DNA from 4 places in the Vreelandella sp. L-15 genome. Region 1 is predicted to be linked to each of the others. Evidence: predicted binding sites of a transcription regulator. Region 1 holds the regulator's gene; each other region holds the start of a gene.
What was found. Region 1 encodes FNR, which switches genes on or off when oxygen is low (the NO sensors DNR and NnrR bind a similar motif). Its sites were predicted from a motif close to TTGATNTANATCAA; they were not measured.
Positions count from the first base shown of each region.

Region 1 (2,202 bases):
AAAGAAAATTAAGTGACTGTATTGTAATGCTTTACTCACTCACTCTTCCTCTTTTAAAAAATTTGGCATATAAGGCACCTTAAAAGCCATGCCACCGAAGCTGCTCTCGGATGATGGTAAAAACATCGTGATTCGCCCGCTGGCCTACTGCAAAGAGGCGGATATTGCGGAGTTTTCGAGGCTGATGGAGTTTCCGATCATTCCCTGCAACCTGTGCGGCTCTCAGCCCAATATGCAGCGCCAGGTTGTCAAAGAGATGCTGGCGGAGTGGGATAAAAAACACCCCGGCCGGTTGGAAAGTATGTTCAAAGCGGTGACCAACGTTGCCCCTTCGCAGCTTGCCGACCGTGAGCTGTTTGATTTTGCCGGTCTGGAAGCGAAGCAGGCCGCATTGATGGAAGGGCGCATTCAGGCGTTTAACGTGAGTTAACCGCCTGGGCTTCCTCTTCAGCTAGGGTGATGAGGCGCTGCATATCCAAAATATTGACCTCGCGCCCGGAGACGGCCACCACGTTTTGCTGCTGAAAGCGGCTAAGAATACGGCTAACCGTCTCCACCGCGAGGCCTAGATAGTTGCCCATATCTGCCCGTGACATGGAAAGCCGGAAGCTATAGGGGGAGTAGCCCCGGCGCCGAAAACGGTCAGAAAGTGTAATCAAAAAGCTGGCCAGCCGCTGATCGGCAGTTTTGCGTGACAGTAAACGCATCATCCGCCGGTCGTCTCGTAGTTCCTTGCTCATGCTGCGGTAAAGCTGGCCGCGCAGTTCGGGCAGCTCCTCGGAGAGCGAGTCCAAACGGTCAAACGGAATTTCGCATACCGTGGTGGTTTCCAGGGCAATCACGGTGCCGGGGTAGTGTTCTTCGTCAATCCCATCCAGACCCACCAGCTCGCTGGGTAGAAAGAAATTGGTGAGCTGGTCGTTGCCATTCCCTTCGCTAGTCACCTGCTTCAAGCTGCCAGAGCGCACCGCGTAAACGCTGGTGAAAGGATCTCCTTGGCGAAACAGCCGCTCGCCTTTTTTCAACGGCGAGCGGCGGCGGATAATCGCATCGAACTGGCTCATATCCTCAAGCTCTAGGGCAAGCGGTAGGCACAGCGAGCTTAGGCTACAGGTTTGGCAGCGCGCCTCTTGCAGCAGTGAACGTCGTTGGCTGGCAGGATATGACATGTGGTGCTCCCTTTTTATTAGCCATCATAGGCGCAGGGGGTAGGTGTCTCGATACGCTTATAAAATCTTCGAGTAGCGTTGGTTGCCCTGATGTTGCAGGTGATTATCGAAGGCCATGGCTAAGTGCCGAATCAACAGCCGCCCGGTGGGCGTAGCTTGTAAATAGAGGCCTTGGCGCACTAACAAGCCATCCTGCTCGGCGGTTTTCAACCGTTCAAGAGCGGTTGAAAAGTAGTCAGTGGCATTTATCTGCCAACGCTGGCCTATTGCTTCAAGGTCAATGGCCATATCGCACATTAAGCGCTCAATCACCTCTCTGCGCATTAGGTCATCCTTATTTAAGAGTAACCCTTTTACAGTCGCTAGCCTACCTTCATCTAAGGCAGCTTCATAGTGGGACAGCTGAGTGGGGTTTTGTGCGTAAACGTCGTCTACCCGAGAAATAGCCGACACCCCCAAACCAATCAAGTCGCACTGGGAATGGCTTGAGTAGCCCTGGAAGTTGCGCTGCAGCGTACCGTAGCGCTGTGCCTGAGCCAAGCTGTCCTCTGGGCGAGCAAAGTGATCCATACCAATATGTACATAACCCGCTTGGGTCAGCATCTCAATAGTGGTACGCAAAATAGCCAGTTTTTCATCCGCGCTGGGCAGGTCGGCTTCATTAATACGCCGTTGGGGCGCAAAGCGGGTTGGCATATGGGCATAGTTAAAGACCGACAGCCGTGCCGGGCTCAGTTCAATCACTTGGCTTAGGGTATCAGCGAAGCTTTGCTCGGTTTGAAAAGGCAGGCCATAAATTAAATCGAGGTTGAGCGAGCGAAAACCAAGCCGGTGCGCCTCATCCATCAAGGTTTCAGTGAGCACCCGTGGCTGCACGCGATTAATCGCTGCCTGCACCTGTGGGTTGAGATCCTGAACGCCCAGGCTTAAGCGATTAAAGCCCAGCGACTGCAGGTGGCGCAGGGTAAAGACATCCGCTTCGCGTGGGTCAATTTCAATAGCGTAGTCGCGGTCCGGTGCGCTCGATAAGCCA
Region 1 covers NZ_JBSXNN010000040.1:92,075-94,276, reverse strand. The annotation lists partial or broken gene AC13CY_RS05220 (tRNA 2-thiocytidine biosynthesis protein TtcA) at 74-430, shown strand; gene fnr (fumarate/nitrate reduction transcriptional regulator Fnr) at 417-1,169, opposite strand; gene hemN (oxygen-independent coproporphyrinogen III oxidase) at 1,227-2,202, opposite strand, start outside.

Region 2 (2,202 bases), on a different contig from region 1:
GGTCGTGTGGCTGACCATGAGCCAGGTCAGTATATCGGTGTACGCCTAACCATTAATGGCGAGCTGGTTTATCGGCATTACAGCCTCTCAGACACGCCAAATGGCCAAAGCTATCGAATCTCGATCAAACGCGAAGAACAGGGCCAAGTCAGCCGCCACTTCCACGATGTCTTACAACCCGGCGACACCTTGGAACTGTTACCGCCAGCAGGTGACCTCACGCTGATTGAAGGTGACGAGCCTCTGCTGCTTGCCAGCGGCGGCGTTGGGCAAACGCCCCTGCTTCCCATGGCAAGACATGCCTTGTCCCTTGGGCGGCAAGTCACCTATCTACACGCTGCCCTGGATGCCGACCACCAGGCCTTTAAAGGCGAATTAGAAACGCTGAAGAGCGAGTATCCTCAACGTCTTAAGGCTGTCCGCATTCATGAGCGCGGCAACGAAGCCGAACATATTGGTCGTATCGACCGCAGCTTATTAGCTCACTATTTGCCTGATCTTAAGGCACGCTGCTATTTCGTCGGCCCTCAAGGATTCATGACAGCGATTAACAGCGCTTTGTCCGAACTGGGTGTCGACGAGGATCGCCGACACTTTGAGCACTTTGGCCCCTCGCGCCCCCTCGACGCAGCTTAATAATGGGCGGCCTCGGGATATACCCGGGGCCGCTTGTGAACATTTCAGAAGCCTGGGTCACTCTTTACGCACCAAACGCTCCAGCCCCAATAACAGTTCCCCCAAACACCCTTGTGCAAGGCCTTCCTCACAACCGTCAAGTAGATTCTTGAGCGTCAACCCCAGCTCTGTATCCCCTTCAATGATTAAGCGACGCTGGAAAAACAGGCTGTCGGGATCCTCGCGGCGCGTGGCAAGGCACAAGAATTCACGCCAACCTCCCCGAATGGTTGCCTCGCCTTTCTCGCGACATAATATCAAGCGCTGCGATTCAAGCGTCAGAATTAACGTCACACCCAAATCGGCGATGGTGAGACTAATGCGCCGACCTTCCAAAGCATCGAATTCCCCCTCTGCGAGCGGTATAGCAAAAGTACGGTTGAGTAAAGGTTCCACGAGGCGTCGCTTGATGGCAAAAGGAACACGCGGATCCAGAACACGAATCGCCTTATTAGGGGTAAAAGGCGGGAAAATTGAAAAAGCAGGCGAATGAAAAGATAAAGGCAGCAACGCCATAATAAATACTCCGAGGTAAAGGCATTATCGGCAAATACTAGGTCACTGATGCTAAGCGTTGCTGAGACGTACGATAATGACATGCGTCAAGACTATGTATTGCGCCAGCATTAAGATGCATATAAAGTGTATCTTAATAAAATTATCTTTTTGTAGCGTATTAACACCTCAGTTGTTAGCTAACGTTGCTTCAGCATTACCCCTGCCAGGCCAAGAGATGCGCATTCAAGCATCCAAATTGGAATCATAGCGCCTACGACCATAAAAAAGTGAGGAGAACCATGATGAAACCATTATTTAATGCTCTTATTACCGCCGGTGCTGCCATGGTGTTTTCAGTCACTGCTCAGGCAGAAACTAATGGCGAGGCGATTTATAACCAGGCCTGCATGGCTTGCCACATGACAGGGGCTGCTGGTGCGCCTATTAAGGGTGATAGCGAGGCATGGGAGCCCCGAATCGAAAAAGGCATCGACACCCTCTATGAGCACTCAATCAATGGCTTCAACGCCATGCCGCCTAAAGGTGGAAACATGAGTCTTAGCGACGAAGAGGTACAAGCAGCCGTCGATTTTATGGTTAAAGCTGCTGAATAGACCTACCCGCGATATAGGCAGTCGTGACGAATCGTCCTCGGCCAAAACCATTGACTGGGGGCGTTCAACGTAGCTCGGAAAATACGTTTGGAATTGCCGGGCATCCTTGTGAAACCTGGCTAACCGCTTATAGAGTGGAGGATTAATGAGGCGCGACCTGCCCAATCCCGGCTGGGGGCCGCTTTCAGCCCTACCCGGCAATCCATTGATGTGGGTATTGATACTGAGCGAAATGCTGGTTTTCACCGCCTTCTTTGCGCTCTATGCCGGTCAACGAGCCCTTGACCCTGCACTATTCACTGCATCCCAACAACAGCTTGACCCGATGTTGGGCGGCCTCAATACCCTGGTGCTCTTGACCAGCGGACTATTTGTAGCCTTTGCCGTTGAGGCGATTAGCGCTAAGCGCATACAG
Region 2 covers NZ_JBSXNN010000027.1:41,056-43,257, forward strand. The annotation lists gene hmpA (NO-inducible flavohemoprotein) at 1-636, shown strand, start outside; gene ubiT (ubiquinone anaerobic biosynthesis accessory factor UbiT) at 694-1,191, opposite strand; gene AC13CY_RS02785 (c-type cytochrome) at 1,473-1,787, shown strand; gene AC13CY_RS02790 (cytochrome c oxidase subunit 3 family protein) at 1,933-2,202, shown strand, end outside.
Region 2: ubiT (ubiquinone anaerobic biosynthesis accessory factor UbiT) is a predicted target of FNR. The motif match lies at 1,268-1,281, and genes of this name have one in related genera.

Region 3 (2,202 bases), on a different contig from region 1:
TTTGCGTAAGCCGCGTGAGACTAGCGGTGGCGACACCTTTCCATAGTTTATCCACAGCCTCTTGCAGGTTTTCTGTGAATCGGTGAATAACTCCATTGAGCACGCCTTTGAGTGGCAACTTACCCACAGAGTTGGGATAATGAACGCTAAATATGACCAACCCATAAGGTGCTTATGAGCGTCCATCAACAGCTTCAAACCGCACTTCTTGAGCTTGAAGCCGCCATGAAGGTCGCCAACCTTTGGCGCACCCCCATACCGGATGCGGCGGCGTTTACCAGCCAACAACCCTTTTGTATCGATACCATGTCGCTGCCCCAGTGGGTGCGCTATGTATTTATCGCCCGCTTAAAGGCGTTGATTGATGCCAAAGCGGCTATGCCTGCCAAGTGTGACGTCGCCCCCGCCGTTGCGGCCTACCTAATGCAGGAGAAAGCCCGCGCCAGTGATCAACTGCTGGTGGTTAAGGCGGTCGAGCGCGTTGACCAGATCGTCACGGAAAATTAACCACTCGTCGTAAGGCAAGCCACATAGCAGTGCCGAAGTTAATATTACTTAGAATAAAATGCCCAGAGCGTGAACCCTGGGCATTTTATTACATATTGGCGAAGCTAGAGGCTAGAGGCTAGAAGCGGTAGCTTAAACCTGCCATGACCACCATGGGGTCAATCTCGACGGTACCCGCACCTGCGCCATTAATAGAGGCGTCGGTGTCGATGTCTAAGTACCAGGCAGCGGCGTTGAGTGCCCAGTGGTCATCAATGAGCAGATCAACACCCACTTGAGCGGCCGCGCCCCATGAGTCGTCTAGCTCAAGCTCGCCAATGGCGAGGCTCTCATCGGAGAAACGCGTGTAGTTAATGCCCGCGCCCACGTAGGGCTGTACCCGAGAGTCGGTGCCACCCAGCGGGTAGTACTGCAGCGTTAGGGTAGGCGGAAGGTGCTTTGTTGACGCCAGGTTATCACCATTTAATTCAATGTCGTGCTCGAAGGGCAGGGCGGCTAGCAGCTCAACGCCCATTTTGTCGTGGAAACGGTAGCCCAGGGTAAAAGCGAAGTCGGTTTTATCCTGTACGTCGACCGCGAAGGCACCGCCTGCTAGCGAGCCGTTGTCGCTTTTCGGTGCAACCTTGGCGACGCCAACGCGAGTGAAGAAGTCGCCAGCGCCGTAGGCAACGGCTTGGCTGCTAACTGCCAAAGTGGCAGCGGCAAGCCCGGTAGCTAGTAGGGTAGGCAGAGATAGATAGCGCATAGCGTCGCTCCTGACCGATAACATGGTGGGTGAGTGGTTTAAAGTTGTCGTAAACCATATAGCCAGTGTATCGAGCCAACGAGGGAGCGTTATTGACCTAGGGCAAAGAGCTGTGAACTGATAGGTTCAGCGCCTAGCAAGGTAAATATCTGAAGGGGGAAGGGGCTAAAGAAGGGGCTAAAAAAGAGGAGGCTTAACGGGTTAGCTTCAACCCGTTAAGCCTTAGGCTAATTAAGCGACGTTACACTCGTTTAGCGTTCAATATGCTGATACTCGCCAGCATCGGCGGTTATGCTGCTTACTGCCAGGATGGCAATGAAAGAAGCGATAAAGCCTGGGATGATCTCGTAAACGCCAGGGCCACCCATGAAGGAGCCGTTCCAGCCCAGCGCAATCCAGATCATAACCGTGGCAGCACCCACCACCATACCGGCGATAGCACCTGCGCCGTTTGTACGCGACCACATCAGCGACAGAATAATCAGCGGGCCAAAGGCGGCACCAAAACCTGCCCAAGCGTTACTCACCAGCCCCAGCACTTGCGAGTTCGGGTCAGAGGCAATCACGGCTGCGATCAGACCCACTAGCACAACACTGACACGACCTACGGCCACACACTCTTTGTCTGTAGCTTCTTTACGCAGGAACAGGCGATAGAAGTCCTCGGTCAGTGATGAAGATGACACCAGCAGCTGGCTAGAAATAGTACTCATCACAGCAGCAAGCAGGGCCGCGTAGAGGAAGCCGGTGATCAGCGGATGGAACAGCAACTCAGCCAGGATGATAAAGATCGTTTCCGGGTCTTGGACTTCCATCCCATTGCGAACCGCATAGGCGCGACCAAAGATGCCGAGAGAGACCGCACCGATCAGGGAAATAGCCATCCAGCTCATGCCGATGTTGCGGGCAATCGGAACATCTTTCAGCGTACGGATAGCCATAAAGCGCAC
Region 3 covers NZ_JBSXNN010000085.1:36,755-38,956, forward strand. The annotation lists gene AC13CY_RS12820 (YqcC family protein) at 175-507, shown strand; gene AC13CY_RS12825 (OmpW family outer membrane protein) at 626-1,252, opposite strand; gene putP (sodium/proline symporter PutP) at 1,504-2,202, opposite strand, start outside.
Region 3: AC13CY_RS12825 (OmpW family outer membrane protein) is a predicted target of FNR. The motif match lies at 1,345-1,358, and genes of this name have one in related genera.

Region 4 (2,202 bases), on a different contig from region 1:
CGTCCAGTTTCATATCGCGACGCCTGGAGCAGACGGTCTCGCCTAGGGTAACGATCTCCACCGGCCAGTCGGCTGCTTCGCGGTAGAAATTGGCGTAGCGCTCTTGTGTCCAGTAGAACAGTACCGGGCCCAGGGACAGTTGCAGAGTCGGGGTAGACATGGAGAGCTCCTATTTCCAGCGTCGCTCGTAGGCGCCTAAGGTAGTGGTAGCACCTTCGGAAAGCTCGGCAAGGCCAGCCATCCAGGCATGTTCTGGTTGAAAGCGTCCAGGCGCATCTTCAAGACGGTCCAGTGCCTGACGCCAAATGCCGGCTACTTTAGACACATACGCGGGACTGCGCTGGCGGCCTTCAATTTTAACTGCGCTAATACCCAGTTCACGCAATTCGGGCAACAGTTCCAGGGTGTTGAGGCTAGTGGGTTCTTCAATGGCGTGATAGGTCTCACCGCCCACCTCAAAGCGGCCTTTGCACAGGGTGGGGTAGCCTGCGCGTACACCTTCCGCGTAGCGGTCAATAAGCACATTGTTAAGCCGCGATTCTAGACCTTGGGGCGTCTCTTCCCAGCGAACATGTGCCGCAGGTGAGCAGACGCCTCGAGTATTGGGTGAATCGCCGGTGAGGTAGGAAGAGAGGTAGCAGCGGCCTTCCGCCATAATGCATAAGCTACCAAAGGCAAACACTTCGAGTTCCACTGGCGTTTGCTTGGCTAAGTCACGTACCTGGGTGATAGATAACACTCGGGGCAATACGGCACGCGTGATGCCAAAGTGGTCATGGTAGAAACGTAGTGCTTCATGGCTGGTGGCCGACCCTTGTACCGACAGGTGACGAGCCACGTTGGGGTGGCGCTGGGCGGCGTAATCAAGTAGCCCCATATCGGCTAGAATTAAAGCATCGACGCCTAGGTCGGCCGCCTGATCCACGGCGCGGGTCCACTGTTGCCAGCCATCGGGTTGGGGGTAGGTGTTAATCGCGCAAAGTATTCGTTTGCCGCGTTGATGGGCGTAGTCGATCCCTTCGCGGGCGCGCTTGTCGGTGAAATTTAGCCCAGCAAACTGGCGCGCATTCGTCGCATTTTGAAAACCGAAGTAAACGGCATCGGCTCCTTCATCCACCGCACGCTTCAAGGCGGGCAAGTTGCCAGCAGGGCATACAAGCTCCATTGCGAAGACTCCTTAAGATGAAAACCTGAGCATAGTAGTCGCCTATTGTTTGCCTCCCTTTGACTCAGGTCATTATGAGAAGGCTTTCAAAGGGGACGGAACGCCGCAGGGCCATGCGATGGATGCAGGTTTTTTTAAAACGTATACTGTATGAATATTAACCAGCGCTTGCTGCGCCTACCGCTAGAGACTCCGTTAATTATGCAAGACGAGCCGTTGTTCAACCGCCCCCTGGTAGAAAAGTATGACCGGCCAGGACCCCGCTACACCTCCTACCCGACGGCGCCACAGTTTCATGCGGCGTTTGCCGAGGATGACTACCGCAGCGCCGCCGAGCGCAGTAATCAGGCTGAAGAACCAAAGCCACTGTCGGTTTATGTACATATCCCGTTCTGCAAAAGCCTGTGCTACTACTGCGCCTGCAATAAAATCATTACTCATAACACCGAGCGGGCAGCGGAGTATCTTCAGTGGCTAAAGCAGGAGATTAGCGTTCAAGGAGCGCTGTTCGATAGCACGCGACGAATAACGCAGCTTCACCTAGGGGGCGGCACGCCCACTTATCTGAGTAACGCTCAGTTGGGCGAGTTGATGGCGACATTGGATGATGCCTTTCATTTTGCCGCGCCTGAAGAGCGCGAGTTTTCGCTAGAATTAGACCCGCGCACGGTAACCTCCGAGCAGGTGTATGAACTGTTCGCACTAGGGTTCAATCGGTTGAGCTTCGGCGTGCAGGATTTTGATCACGAGGTGCAGCAAGCGGTCAACCGCGTGCAGAGCGAAGAGCAGGTGGTCTCGCTGGTTAAGGCCGCCCGTGACGCCGGCTTTGAATCGGTCAGTGTGGATTTGATCTATGGCCTACCGCTACAGACGGTAGCCAGTTTTGATACCACGCTGAGCAAGATTATTGATCTGCAACCAGATCGCATTGCCGCTTACAGCTACGCTCATTTACCGGAATTGTTCAAGGCTCAGCGATTGATCCGCCCTGAGGATATGCCGCCGCCAGAGCGCAAGCTGGAGCTGTTGGAGCTAAC
Region 4 covers NZ_JBSXNN010000027.1:31,926-34,127, reverse strand. The annotation lists gene AC13CY_RS02740 (U32 family peptidase) at 1-160, opposite strand, end outside; gene ubiU (ubiquinone anaerobic biosynthesis protein UbiU) at 170-1,165, opposite strand; gene hemN (oxygen-independent coproporphyrinogen III oxidase) at 1,367-2,202, shown strand, end outside.
Region 4: hemN (oxygen-independent coproporphyrinogen III oxidase) is a predicted target of FNR. The motif match lies at 1,225-1,238, and genes of this name have one in related genera.